3 regions of the Kitasatospora sp. NPDC058184 genome follow, and region 3 is predicted to be linked to each of the others. Evidence: riboswitches for the same ligand, from Rfam matches in the RefSeq annotation. Region 3 holds a riboswitch; each other region holds the start of a gene.
What was found. Region 3 has a riboswitch for S-adenosylmethionine ahead of ACFVXH_RS02340 (aminotransferase class V-fold PLP-dependent enzyme). Riboswitches for the same ligand answer to the same signal wherever they lie in the genome.
Positions count from the first base shown of each region.

Region 1: linked by a shared signal. The riboswitch ahead of thrC (threonine synthase) and the one ahead of ACFVXH_RS02340 (aminotransferase class V-fold PLP-dependent enzyme) in region 3 are both predicted to bind S-adenosylmethionine.
Region 2: linked by a shared signal. The riboswitch ahead of ACFVXH_RS15265 (IclR family transcriptional regulator) and the one ahead of ACFVXH_RS02340 (aminotransferase class V-fold PLP-dependent enzyme) in region 3 are both predicted to bind S-adenosylmethionine.

Region 1 is NZ_JBHVVE010000035.1:72,545-76,740, reverse strand. It holds gene ACFVXH_RS38835 (trehalose-6-phosphate synthase) at 1-675, opposite strand, end outside; gene ACFVXH_RS38830 (glucosyl-3-phosphoglycerate synthase) at 736-1,773, opposite strand; SAM riboswitch class I at 1,885-2,021, shown strand; gene thrC (threonine synthase) at 2,038-3,318, shown strand; gene ACFVXH_RS38820 (MoaD/ThiS family protein) at 3,354-3,632, shown strand; gene ACFVXH_RS38815 (cold-shock protein) at 4,171-4,196, shown strand, end outside.
Region 2 is NZ_JBHVVE010000007.1:46,307-50,502, reverse strand. It holds gene ACFVXH_RS15270 (threonine/serine exporter family protein) at 90-1,343, shown strand; gene ACFVXH_RS15265 (IclR family transcriptional regulator) at 1,527-2,240, opposite strand; SAM riboswitch class I at 2,443-2,584, opposite strand; gene ACFVXH_RS15260 (hypothetical protein) at 2,670-3,803, opposite strand; gene ACFVXH_RS15255 (BTAD domain-containing putative transcriptional regulator) at 4,134-4,196, shown strand, end outside.
Region 3 is NZ_JBHVVE010000001.1:510,694-514,889, forward strand. It holds gene ACFVXH_RS02330 (rhomboid family intramembrane serine protease) at 99-881, shown strand; gene ACFVXH_RS02335 (Lrp/AsnC family transcriptional regulator) at 923-1,204, shown strand; gene ACFVXH_RS02340 (aminotransferase class V-fold PLP-dependent enzyme) at 1,208-2,590, opposite strand; SAM riboswitch class IV at 2,642-2,760, opposite strand; gene trpD (anthranilate phosphoribosyltransferase) at 2,869-3,945, opposite strand; gene ACFVXH_RS02350 (hypothetical protein) at 4,061-4,196, opposite strand, start outside.

The DNA.
Region 1 (4,196 bases), on a different contig from region 3:
CTGGGTCAGGAAGCCGGCCCGGTCGGCGCCGAGGATGCCGGTGAGGACGGCCCGGGCGACGTCGTCGGGCAGCATCCGGTAGTACTCCGGCGGGGCCCAGGGGGTGTGCGAGAAGTGGCCGATCCGCAGGTCGGGGCGGGCTTCGCGGAGCAGGGCCGGGACCAGGGAGAGGTGGTAGTCCTGGACGAGGACGGCGGCGTTCGGGGCGGCCTCGGCGGCGAGGGCTTCGGCGAAGGCCTCGTTGTAGGCCCGGTAGGCGGCCCATTCGGTGCGGAAGGCGGCGTCGAAGGAGGGGGCGGTGGGGGTCGCGTAGAGCAGGTGGTGGACGAACCAGAGGGTGGAGTTGGCGACGCCGTTGTAGGCGCGGGCGAAGGTCAGCGGGTCGATGTCCAGCATCCGTACGGCCTGGCCGCCGACCTCGTGGCCGGCCAGGTCGAGGCGGCCGTGGGGTGCCTCGGCGGCGGCCCTGCGGTCGGAGTCGTCGAGGGCGGCGCAGACCCAGACGGCGTTCGGGTCGTCGATGGCGGAGAGGCCGGAGACCAGGCCGCCGCCGCCGCGGCGCAGGGTCAGTGTGCCGTCGTCGGCGGTGCTGAAGGACACCGGTCCCCGGTTGGACGCCACCAGGACGGGGGCGGTGCCGGTCACGCTCGAACGGTTGGTCGTGAGATCGCCCATGGTTGGCATGTTGCCGTGGGGTCGGCGTGGCAAACCCGTGCGGCCCGTCGAAGAGAGGCCCTAATGGCGGGCGGCGTACTCGGGGAGGGTGTGGATCGGGGGGCGTTCGAGGGCGGTCACCGGGTGGGTGTGGGCGGTGAAGGCGCGGGTTTCCGGGTCGCGGGTGAACTGGGTGAGGTGGGGGTGGACGAGGTCGGCGGAGGCCTTGAGGCGGTGGGTGCGGTCGAGGCGTTCCAGGGCGGTCCGGTAGATGGTGGCGGCCATCCGGCCGAGGGCCTGGCCGTCCTGGTGGCGGTGGTGCCGGACGCCGACGTCCACCTGGGCGAGGGCGTCCAGGCCGGCCAGCTCCAGGGCGTCGACCAGCAGGCCGAGTTCGACGCCGTAGCCGGTGGGGAAGGGCAGCCGTTCGAGCAGTGAGCGGCGGGCCGCGTACTCGCCGCCGAGGGGCTGGACGAAACCGGCGAGTTCCGGCCAGTGGAGGTTGAGCAGGGGGCGGGCGACGAGTTCGGTGACCCGGCCGCCGCCGGCTGGCAGGACGGCGCCCTCCGACTCCAGCGGGCGGTCGTACATGGCCTTGACCAGCTGGATGGACTCGTCGGTGAGCAGCGGGCCGATGATGCCGGAGACGAAGGCCGGGTCGAACTCGCGCAGGTCGGCGTCGACGAAGCAGACGATGTCGCCGTGGGTGACCAGCAGTGAGCGCCAGAGCACCTCGCCCTTGCCGGGGACGGCGGGCAGCCGGGGCAGGACGGCGTCGCGGTGCTCGACCCGGGCGCCGGCCTCGGCGGCGACGGCGGCGGTGGCGTCGGTGGAGCCGGAGTCGACGACGACGAGTTCGTCGACGAGCGGGAGGCGTTCCATCAGCTCGCGGCGGATGGTGCGGACGATGTCGCCGACGGTGGCCTCCTCGTCCAGGGCGGGGAGGACCACGCTGACCGTGCGACCGGTGCGCTCCTTGGCGTCGAGCAGGGTGCGGACCGGCCGGTCGGCCGCGCTCCAGGAGCGGCGGCGCAGCCAGGACGCCGCCTGCGGGAGGAGCGCGGGAGTCGGTTCGGCGGGCACGGAGATCTCCTCGGCGAGGTCGGTGGGACGGGTCATCTCGCTTGGCGGACGGTCCCGTTCAGGTTTGACGCCTTCGGATACAGTCTTCGTACAGCGGTCGGACCTTTGCACGCCGGGGTCTCCGTTGAGCACCACCACAATTTCACAAGCTCATCCAGAGGGACTGAGGGAACGGCCCGTTGACGTCCCGGCAACCTTCTCGCGCGGCTGTCTGTCGACAGGCCCCGGCGGGACAGGTGCCAATTCCGTCCCGTGTCGCGACCGCGCCACGGGGAAGATGAGGAGAGAGGCCTCGCCATCATGGCTATCGACACTGCCGCACCCGTTTCCGTCGACCTCGGCCCGGCCGCCGCGCTGTCCTGTCGCGAGTGCGGCACCCGCTTCCCGCTCGGCCCCAGCTTCGCGTGCCTGGAGTGCTTCGGCCCGCTGGAGATCGCCTACGAGTTCGGCAGCGAGGGCGCCGAGGAGTTGCGCAAGCGGATCGAGGCCGGTCCGGCCTCCATCTGGCGGTACGCGCCGCTGCTGCCGGTGCCGGCCGACGTGGCGTCCAAGCCGAACCTGAACCCGGGGTGGACCCCGCTGGTGAAGGCGGACAACCTGGGCCGGGAGCTCGGTTTCACCGCCCAGCTGCACGTCAAGGACGACTCCGGGAACCCGACGCACTCGTTCAAGGACCGGGTGGTCGCGTGTGCGATCGAGGCGGCCCGGGCGTTCGGCTACACCACGCTGTCCTGCTCCTCCACCGGCAACCTGGCCGGCGCGGTGGGTGCGGCGGCGGCCCGGGCCGGGTTCCGGTCCTGCGTGTTCATCCCGCACGACCTGGAGCAGGGCAAGGTCGTCATGGCCGGGGTGTACGGCGGCGAGCTGGTCGGCATCGAGGGCAACTACGACGACGTGAACCGCTTCTGCTCGGAGCTGATCGGCGACCCGGCCGGCGAGGGCTGGGGCTTCGTCAACGTGAACCTGCGGCCGTACTACGGCGAGGGCTCCAAGACGCTGGCGTACGAGATCTGCGAGCAGCTCGGCTGGCGGCTGCCGGAGCAGATCGTGATCCCGATCGCCTCGGGCTCGCAGCTGACGAAGATCGACAAGGGGCTCCAGGAGCTGATCAGGCTCGGCCTGGTCGAGGACCGGCCGTACAAGGTCTTCGGCGCCCAGGCGGAGGGCTGCTCGCCGGTGTCGGCCGCGTTCAAGGCCGGCCGGGACGTGATCAAGCCGGTGAAGCCGGACACCATCGCCAAGTCGCTGGCGATCGGCAACCCGGCCGACGGCCCGTACGTGCTGGACATCGCCCGCCGTACCGGTGGCGCGGTGGAGGACGTCACGGACGCCGAGGTCGTGGCGGCGATCCGGCTGCTGGCGCGGACCGAGGGGATCTTCGCCGAGACCGCGGGCGGGGTGACCGTCGGCGTGCTGAAGAAGTTGGTCGAGACCGGGCAGCTGGACCCGGCCAAGGAGACCGTCGCGATCAACACCGGCGACGGGCTGAAGACCCTGGACGCCGTCTCCGATTCCGGGATGACCGCCGTCATCCGCCCGACGCTGGACTCGTTCCGCGCCGCCGGCCTCGTGTCCGCCTGAACCACCCGATAGGCCCCGCCCCCGCTAGGAGAGTCATGAGCGCCACCGTCCGCATCCCCACCATCCTGCGCACCTACACCGACGGCGCCGCCGAGGTGACCGCCGAGGGTGCCACCCTGGCCGAGGTCGTCGCCGACCTGGAGAAGAACCACGCGGGCATCGCGGCCCGCGTCCTGGACGACACGGGCAAGCTGCGCCGCTTCGTGAACGTCTACGTGAACGACGACGACGTGCGCTTCGCCGAGGGTCTGGCGACCGAGATCAAGGACGGCGCCAGCGTCTCGATCATCCCGGCGGTGGCCGGCGGCTGCTGAGCCGACAAAGCAGAACCCGCGGTCGCCCGCGCGTACGGAAATCCGTTCTCCGTATGCGCGGGCGACCGCTCGCATTCCGGCGGGAATATTTCCGGGTCGAGTCGGAGTAGAGTGTGGCTCGGCTGGGAACAGGGTTTCCCTTTCGGCCCCCGCAGTGCTCGGCCCGGGGGCGTCCGGCCGCCGGGGGCGGACCGTGAAACATGTCAGGCAGATGTCAGAATTCGCGCGGGCATTTGAGTAATTCGTCCGCTATGTCCGGCGTGGAATGCCGAGATTATTCCGATTCGATCCGTCCTGTCCCTTGACGCCTTGGCGGAATTACCGGCGGTTGGCCCTGTTGCAGAGGGCGTCGATCCGGATACATTCAGCGGCGGTCGACGCAATCACCCGCTCACCGGAGGCCGCCCGGCGTTCCGCGCGGATGGTTGCGGCGTGCACGGCTGCGCCCAGGGGGGGTTCCCCGGGCCGGCCTTCAACCAACCCGGGCCCGCGACCTGCGGGCACGTGAAGGGCCAGCACAGCACTAGGGGAGTTCGGAATGGCTCAGGGCACCGTCAAGTGGTT
Region 2 (4,196 bases), on a different contig from region 3:
ACCTGGACCCCGGGAGCAGCAGGCGCTCGGGAAGCGAACAGACCGGGGCAGATTCAGACCGAATCGGGCAGGGTGGGACGATACCTGCCATGCCTAGCAAGTCTCCATCGGTCCGGGACACCGACGCCCCGCCCGACCCGCTCTGCCGTCTCCTGCTCGACCTGGGCGAAGCCCTGCTGGGCGGCGGCCTGCCCGTCCATGAGGTCGAGGACGAACTCCGTGGACTGGGGCGGGCGTTGGGCGCCCCTGAGGTCCAGGTCGCCGCGCTGACCAACGGGCTGTTCGTGGCCCTGGACCCGGACGGCGCCACCAGGTTCCAGCCGCTCGGCGGCACCCTGCGGTTCGAGCAGACGGCCGACGTCCTCGACCTGGTGCACCGGCTGCGGGCGGGCGAACTCGACGGGCCGCGGGCGCGCGCCGAGCTGGACCGGATCCGGCGGGCGCCCGCCCGCTGGCCCGCGTGGGTGGCGGACTTCGGGGCGCTGCCGGTCGGGGTCGGGGTCTGCATCTTCCTGCAGCCGGTGGCGGCGAACGTGCTGGCCGCCGGGCTCGGCTCGCTGATCGTGGTGGGCCTGACCGTGCTCGCCCGGCGGCGGCCGCACCTGCGGCCGCTGCTGCCCGTCACGGCCGGCTTCCTGGTCGCGCTGCTGGTCCTGGCACTCGCGCGGGCCTCGCTGCTGGACGGGCCGCTGCGGACGATCGTGGCCACCCTGGCGATCCTGCTGCCGGGCGGACTGCTGGTCACCGGGCTGTCCGAGATCGCCGCCGGCGCGGCCAACGCGGGCACCGCCCGGCTGGTCTCCGGCGCCGTGCAGCTGACGCTGTTCCTCGCCGGGGTGGCCGCGGCCGCCACCGCGATCGGCATGCCGTCCACCGCGCTGGCCAACGTGCAGGTGGCCAAGCCGAGCTGGTGGGTGATCGCGCTGGGGCTGGCGATCGCGGTGGCCGGGGTGGTGGTCAACGTCCACACCCCGCCCTCGGCCATCCCGTGGATCGTCGCGGTAATCGCGGTGAGCGTCACCGCCCAGGTGGCGGTGGGGTCGGTGCACGGCGCGGCGATCGGCGGCCTGGCCGGTGCCGTCGCCGCCGCGGTCGCGGCCACCCTGGTGCACTGGCTGCCGGGCGGTCCGCTCTGGCAGGTGCTCTACCTCCCGGCGTTCTGGATCGTCGTGCCGGGCTCCTTCGGTCTGCTGAACACCGCGCAGATCGAGGTCGGCAACGGGGCACAGTCGCTGCTGGCGGCCGTCTCGGCGGTCTTCGGGGTGTCGATCGGCACACTGATCGGCGCGGTGATCAGCCGGATCCCCCGCCCCAGCCTCACCGGCCTGCCGCACCGGGCCTGAGCCGGTCGGAACCAGGCCCGAGCCGGGCCCGAGCCAAGCCGGACCCGGGACCGGTACGGGCCGGAACCGGGCCCCGGGGCGCGCGGAGGTGCGCCCCGGAGCCCGGAGTCTCGGAACCCGAGGTTCGGAACCCATGACCAGGGAACCCCGGAACCTCGGAATCCGAGAGCCTCGGAGCCCCCGTCAGGGCTGGCGCAGGGCCTCGGTGAGCCGGTGGGCCGCCTCGACGACGGCCTGGGAGAGCTGGGCGCCGGGGTGGCGGCTGAGCCGTTCGATCGGCCCGGAGACCGTGACGGCGGCCACCACCCGGTTGGACTGGCCGCGGACGGGCGCGGCGACGGAGGCGACCCCGACCTCGCGCTCGCCGACGGACTGGGCCCAGCCGCGGCGCCGCACGCCGCTCAGCGCGGTGGCGGTGAAGCGGGCCCCCTGCAGGCCGCGGTGGAGGCGCTCGGGCTCCTCCCAGGCGAGCAGGATCTGGGCGGCGGAGCCGACCTTCATGGGGAGGGTGACCCCCACCGGAACGGTGTCGCGCAGGCCGGTGAGCCGCTCGGCGGCGGCTACGCAGATCCGGACCTCGCCCTGCCGCCGGTAGAGCTGGGCGCTCTCGCCGGTGGCGTCCCGCAACTGGGCGAGGACCGAGCCGGCCGCGGCCAGCAGCCGGTCCTCGCCGGCGGCCGCCGAGAGCTCGCCGAGGCGGGGGCCGAGCATGAACCGGCCCTGGACGTCCCGGCTGACCAGGCGGTGGTGTTCGAGTGCGACGGCCAGCCGGTGGGCGGTGGGCCGCGCCATGCCGGTGGCCGCGACGAGGCCGCCCAGGGTGGCGGGCCCGGCCTCCAGGGTGCCGAGGATCGAGGTGACCTTGTCGAGCACGCCGACGCCGCTCGTGTTCTCCATGGGATGGGTACTCCAGTCTCAAGGCCCGGGAGCAGCGGGTCCGCGCTGCTCACGGCGGCTCCTGGCGGGGAGCCGGGGGGTGTGGTCAGCGAGGACAGGCCGGAGAAGTCGGCCGATTGCCTGCGCCGGGCACGAGACGGGTACGCGAAAGGACCGGGGCGGGAAGCGCCCGGGCGAAGGACAGCACAGAGAGCACCGTGTCTCCTCATCTTTCCCGCGCCACAGTGGCGACAGGCCGGAGTTGGCACTGCCCCCGCCAACACGGCGCGTACTTCGGACGCCGGGTCGAACGGGGAGTTGCCGGGGCTTCGTAGGGCCGGTCCCTCCACCCCTCTGGATGATTCGCCAGGAACGATACAAGACATCCGGGGCGGGTCGGCAAGTCCCCCCGCCCTCGACCCGCCCTCGACCACGCCCCGCGGGGCCGGCTCAGCGGTGGCGCGGCCCCGACAGGCCGGTGCACGGGGCCCCGTCCGGGCTGCCGGGGAGGGTCGCGTCCCAGGCGTGCAGGGCGGCGAGGGCGGCGGTGCGCTCGCGGTCCGTGGGCCGGGTGCCCTCGGGGCCGAGCAGGTAGTCGGCGACCGGGGTGAGCAGCAGGGTGGCGTCGCCGGCCGGGAGCAGCAGCGCCTCGTCCCACTGGTGCCGGATGACGGTGCGGCGCAGCAGCGTGCCGTGGCGCGGCGAGGTGCCGTGGCACGGCGGGGTGCCGGCAGAGGTCCGGCGGCGGAGTTCGGGGGCGACCTCGGCCTCCAGGACGGTGCGCACGTCCCGCAGGGCGCCGAGCGGCACGTGCTCGGCGGCGAGGTCGAGGAGGGCGGCGGCCTCCGGGGCGAGCCGGTAGGCGGCGACCACCGCGGCGGTCTCGACGGGCTCGAAGGGCTGCCCGGCGAGCCGGGCCACGTCGATCACGTCGCCCGCGAGGAAGGTGCGCCCGAGCCCTTCCTCGGCGAGGGCGATCAGGCATTCGACGTGGTCGTCGGCGGCCAGGTAGGGGCGGACCGGGACGGTGGCGAGGTCGCCGGGGAGCGCGGCGGTCGCGACCCGCACCTGGTACCACGGGTCGAGCAGCGGGTCCCCGGCCGGCCAGCGCAGGGTGACGGCGGTGTGCCGGGGGCGCTCGCCGAGCAGGGTGACCTCCACGGACTCCACCGGGTGGTCGGTGACCAGCCGGTTGACGGCCTGCCAGAGCGAGGCCTCGGTGGGGCTGACGAGGCTGAGCTCGGCCAGCGGCCGGGGCAGGTCGGGCGGGTAGTAGCCGGCCAGCGGCAGGTCTCGGATGGGGCGGACCCCGGTGGCGTCGGCGAGGTCGCGGGCGACCCGGGCGTAACACTCGACCCGGTCGCGGGCGCGCCGCAGCTCGTCCCGGGCGTGCGCGCCCATCCGGACGTCCTCCCGGGCGAGCGCGGCGAGCACCAGGTACGGGAGGTGGCGCTCGCCCCGGGCGCGGTGGAGCAGTTCGACGGGTCCGCAGGCCGGGTCGACGTCGAGCAGGCGGTGGAGCAGGTCGGTGTCCAGTCCGCCCTGCCGGTCCGTGGCCCGGTCGGTGCTCAGGTCCGTGCTCAACGCCGTACTCGGTTCCGCGTTCGGATCCGCTTTCCGGCCGGTGCTCAGGTCGCTGTTCCGGTCCGTGTTCATGGGCGTCCGCCTCCGAGAGCCGTGGGGGTCGCCGGTCGGCGGCCGGGCGACCGGGGACGTGGCGGGTCCGGCGGTGATGGGCCGGGCCGACTGCGGGCGCCACATCACCGATTGTGGCGACGGCCGATCAACACCGGATCACCACCGGGTCGACGATCTCTCGACATCCCGCCAGGTCCCGTGGGTTGATAGGGACTCACCAATTCGGGGGTGGCACGTGCGGGCGGGGGCGAGCACATGAAGCGGGCAGGTGCAGGAATGGATGATTTCCGGTTCTCGGTGCTGGGCTTGATGCGGGCGCAGCGCGGCGCGACCGTACTG
Region 3 (4,196 bases):
GGCAACCGTCGCGACCACCGGTTGCCTGAACACCCGGGCTAGTCCACCTGCCGTAAACCGCCGTGTCACCTGCGGCGCCCGGAGGGATGCTTGGCCGCATGGCGCTCGCGGTCCCCGACCACACCGCCGCCCGGGGCGGCCGCCCGGCGGCGACCGCCCCCGTGGTCAGCTACGCCCTGATCGCCCTCAACACCCTGGTCTTCCTGCTCGGCCCGGCCGCGGGGCTCAACCCGCTGTACGGCACGGGCCAGGCCCGGGTCTGCGCGGAGCAGCGGTACGAGCAGCGCTGGGGCGCCGTCCCGGCCGAGGTGCTGGCCGGACGGCCGCTGACCGCCGGACAGCTCGCCGAGGCCCCCGACCCGGTCCCCGGCTGCCCGGCCGCCCCGACCCCGGGCAAGCGCCCGGCGCTGTCCGTCCTCACCGGGCTCTTCCTGCACGCCGGCTGGCTGCACCTGCTCGGGAACCTGCTCTTCCTCCAGGTCTTCGGCCCCACCGTCGAACGCCGGCTGGGCCGGGCCCGGTACGCCGTCTTCTACCTGGCCGCCGGCAGCCTGACCACGTACGGCTTCGCGCTCGCCGAGGCGCACTCGCCGAACTCCACCCGGGTGCTCATCGGGGCCTCCGGGGCGATCGCCGCCGCCCTCGGCGCCTACCTGCGCCTCCACCCCCGGGCCCGGGTGACCACCCTCGTCCCGCTGCTGTTCTTCCTGCCGCTGCGCTTCCCGGCCTGGCTGGTGCTCGGCCTCTGGTTCGTCCTGCAGTGGTGGTCGGTGCACGCGGCCGGCCCCGGGGTGGCGTACCTGGTCCACGTGATCGGCTTCTCGGCCGGGTTCCTCTACGCCTGCACCGTGGTCCGCCACCCCCCGCGACGACCGGGCTGACGCCCGATACGCTGGCGGCACCCCACAAAGGAGCCCGAACTGTGATCACCGCCATCGTCCTGATCAAGACCAGTGTCGACCGCATCCCGGAGATCGCCGAATCCATCGCCGCCATCGACGGCGTGAGCGAGGTCTACTCGGTGACGGGGGGCTACAACCTGGTGGCGATGGTGCGGGTGCGCCGGCACGACGACCTGGCCGAGGTCATCCCGGGCCGGCTCAACAAGGTCCCGGGCGTGGCCCACACCGAGACCCAGATCGCCTTCCGCACCTACTCCCAGCACGACCTGGAGGCCGCTTTCGCCCTCGGCCTGGACGAGTAGCGGTCAGCCCTCGGCGCGCCGACCCCGCTCGACCTGCACGGTGGCGACGCAGCGCCCGCCCTCGTTGCGGTAGTTCCACGCCGCGCCCTCCGTGACCAGCTCCCGGACGGCGGTCAGGAAGCGGTCGACGTGCTCGTCCGGCGTCCCGGCGCCGAAGCTCACCCGGATCGCGTTCAGGCTGCGCTCGCCCGGCAGCGACGGCTCGGGCGCACCACACTCGGACGGTGCCTCGTCCTCGTCGCCCAGCAGCGTGCGCACCAGCGGGTGGGCGCAGAACAGGCCGTCGCGCACCCCGATGCCGTACTCGGCGGACAGCGCGGCGGAGAAGTGCGAGCTGTTCCAGTCCCGGACGACGAAGGACAGCACGCCCACCCGGGCGGAGCCCTCGCCGAACAGGTTCAGCACCTTGACCTGCGGGATCTCGGCCAGCCCGGCCGTCAGCCGGGCGATCAGCTGCTGCTCGCGGGCCTCCAGCCCGTCGAAGCCGGCCTCGGTCAGCGCCCGGCAGGCCGAGGCGATCGCGTAGGCGCCGATGACGTTCGGCGAGCCGGCCTCGTGCCGGGCCGGGCCGGTGTGCCACTGCACGGCCACCGAGCCGTCGGCCTCCCGGGCCACCGTCCGGGTCGCCCCGCCGCCGGCCAGGTACGGCTCGGCCGCGTCCAGCCAGTCCGCCCGGCCGGCCAGCACCCCGGCGCCGAACGGCGCGTAGATCTTGTGGCCGGAGAAGGCGATCCAGTCGACGTCCAGCTCGCGCACCGAGACCCGGTGGTGCGGCGCCAGCTGGGCGGCGTCCAGCACCACCCGGGCGCCGTGCCGGTGCGCGGTCGCGGTCAGCTCGGCGACCGGCCACAGCTCGCCGGTCACGTTGGAGGCGCCGGTGACGCAGAGCAGCCTGGGGCCCTCGGGCGTCTCGGCGAGCGCGGCGTCCAGCGCGGCCACCGCCTCGGCCCGCGAGCGCGGCGCCCGCAGGTAGGTGACGTCCAGTCCGGCGTGCGCCCAGGGCAGCAGCGAGGCGTGGTGCTCGGTCTCGAAGGCGAACACCCGGGTGCCGGCCGGGACGGCGGAGGCCAGCAGGTTGAGCGAGTCGGTGGTGGCCCGGGTGAAGACCACCTGGTCGCCCTCGCGCAGGTCGAGGAACTCGCCGACGGTGCGGCGGCTCTGCTCGAACAGGTCGGTGGACAGCTGGGAGAGGTACCCGGCCCCGCGGTGGACGCTGCCGTAGTACGGCGCGTAGGCGGCGACGTCGTCCCACACCCGCTGGAGCGCCGGCGAGCTCGCCGCGTAGTCGAGCGCCGCGTAGCCGACCTTCTCACCGCTGGCGAGCGGGACCTGGACGTCGGCGCCGAGGACGGCGAGCGGGGTGCGGATTTCGGTGGCCAGAGACATGGGGATGCACTCCTTCTGGGGCAAGGGACCCCGGGAGTGCTAGTCGTCGGGCGTCCGCGCTTGTCGCACGGACGGCTTGCCGTGACGACCCGGTCCTCACCCAGGGCACCCCGCCACGGACGGAGGGTTGCCGGACAGCCAGCTGGGGCTTGGCGCTGTCACTCATGACCTGGCGAAGACTCTAGGCCTGGTCCACCGGGTGGTCAAACGGGCATCCAGCATCCGGACAGCACGGGAGCCCGCGTCGGCGTACCGGCACGGGCTCCCCAACTGCCGCCTCAGGCCCGGCTGGTGGCCTCCGACCAGCGCCGCAGCAGGTCCTGCGCGGCACCGGAGTCGATCGCCTTCGCGGCCCGCTCCATGCCGGCCGCCAGCTGCTCGGTGAGCGGCGCGTCGCCCAGCTCCAGCGCGACCAGCGCCGCCGCCGTGTTCAGCAGGACGGCGTCCCGCACCGGCCCGTGCTCGCCGGCCAGCAGCCGCCGCGCGACCTCGGCGTTGTACGAGGCGTCCGCCCCGCGCAGCGCCTCGATGCCGACCAGCTCGATGCCCACGTCCCGCGGGTCGAAGGTGGACTCCGTGACGACCCCGTCGCGCACCAGCCAGACCTGCGAGGTCGTGGTGATGGTCAGCTCGTCCAGCCCGTCGTCGCCGCGGAAGACCAGCGCCGTGGCGCCCCGCCGGGCCAGCACCCCGGCGATCAGCCCGGACAGCCGGGTGTCGAAGCAGCCGATGGCGTGCGCGGTGACCTTGGCCGGGTTGGTCAGCGGGCCGAGGATGTTGAAGGCGGTCGGCACCCCGAGGTCGCGCCGCGCGGTGGCGGCGTGCCGCATCGAGGGGTGGAACTTCGCCGCGAAGCAGAAGGTCAGCCCGACCTCCTCGGCCACCTCGGCGACTCGCCGGGGGGAGAGGTCCAGCGCCACCCCGAGCTTCTCCAGCACGTCCGAGGAGCCGCTGGTCGAGGAGGCCGACCGGTTGCCGTGCTTGACCACCTTGGCGCCGGCGGCCGCCGCGACGATCGCCGACATGGTGGAGATGTTGACGGTCTTCGCCCGGTCCCCGCCGGTGCCGACGATGTCCACCGCCGGGCCGGGGATCTCCAGCGGCTCGGCGTGCGCGTACATCGCGTCGACCAGGCCGGCGATCTCCTCGACCGACTCGCCCTTGGCCCGCAGCGCGATCATGAACCCGGCCACCTGGACGGGGGACGCCTCGCCGCTCATGATCCGGTCCATCGCCCACGCGGTGGACGAGCGGTCGAGGTCCTCCCCCTGCAACAGTGCCGCCAGGAGGTCCGGCCAGGTGCGGACCACCTGCGCGGGGTCGCTACCGCCGTTCGCAGGGTTCACGTTCACCATGGCTGACTCCAGCTGTTGTCGGTTCCCCGCTCCGGGGACGTCCGTACGGATGGAGCCAGCCTATCGAGCGGAGCGCCCGCTTCTACCCCTGTCTTTCCTACTCCTGGCGCGGATTTCAGCGGACGGCCGGAGTCCGCTTCGCCAGCCGGTCCCGCAGCAGGGCGGCGACCGCCCCGGCCAGCGCCACCGGCTCCACCGGACGGGAGATCGCGGCGTCGGCCCGGCTCCAGGCGGCCAGCCAGGAGTCCTGC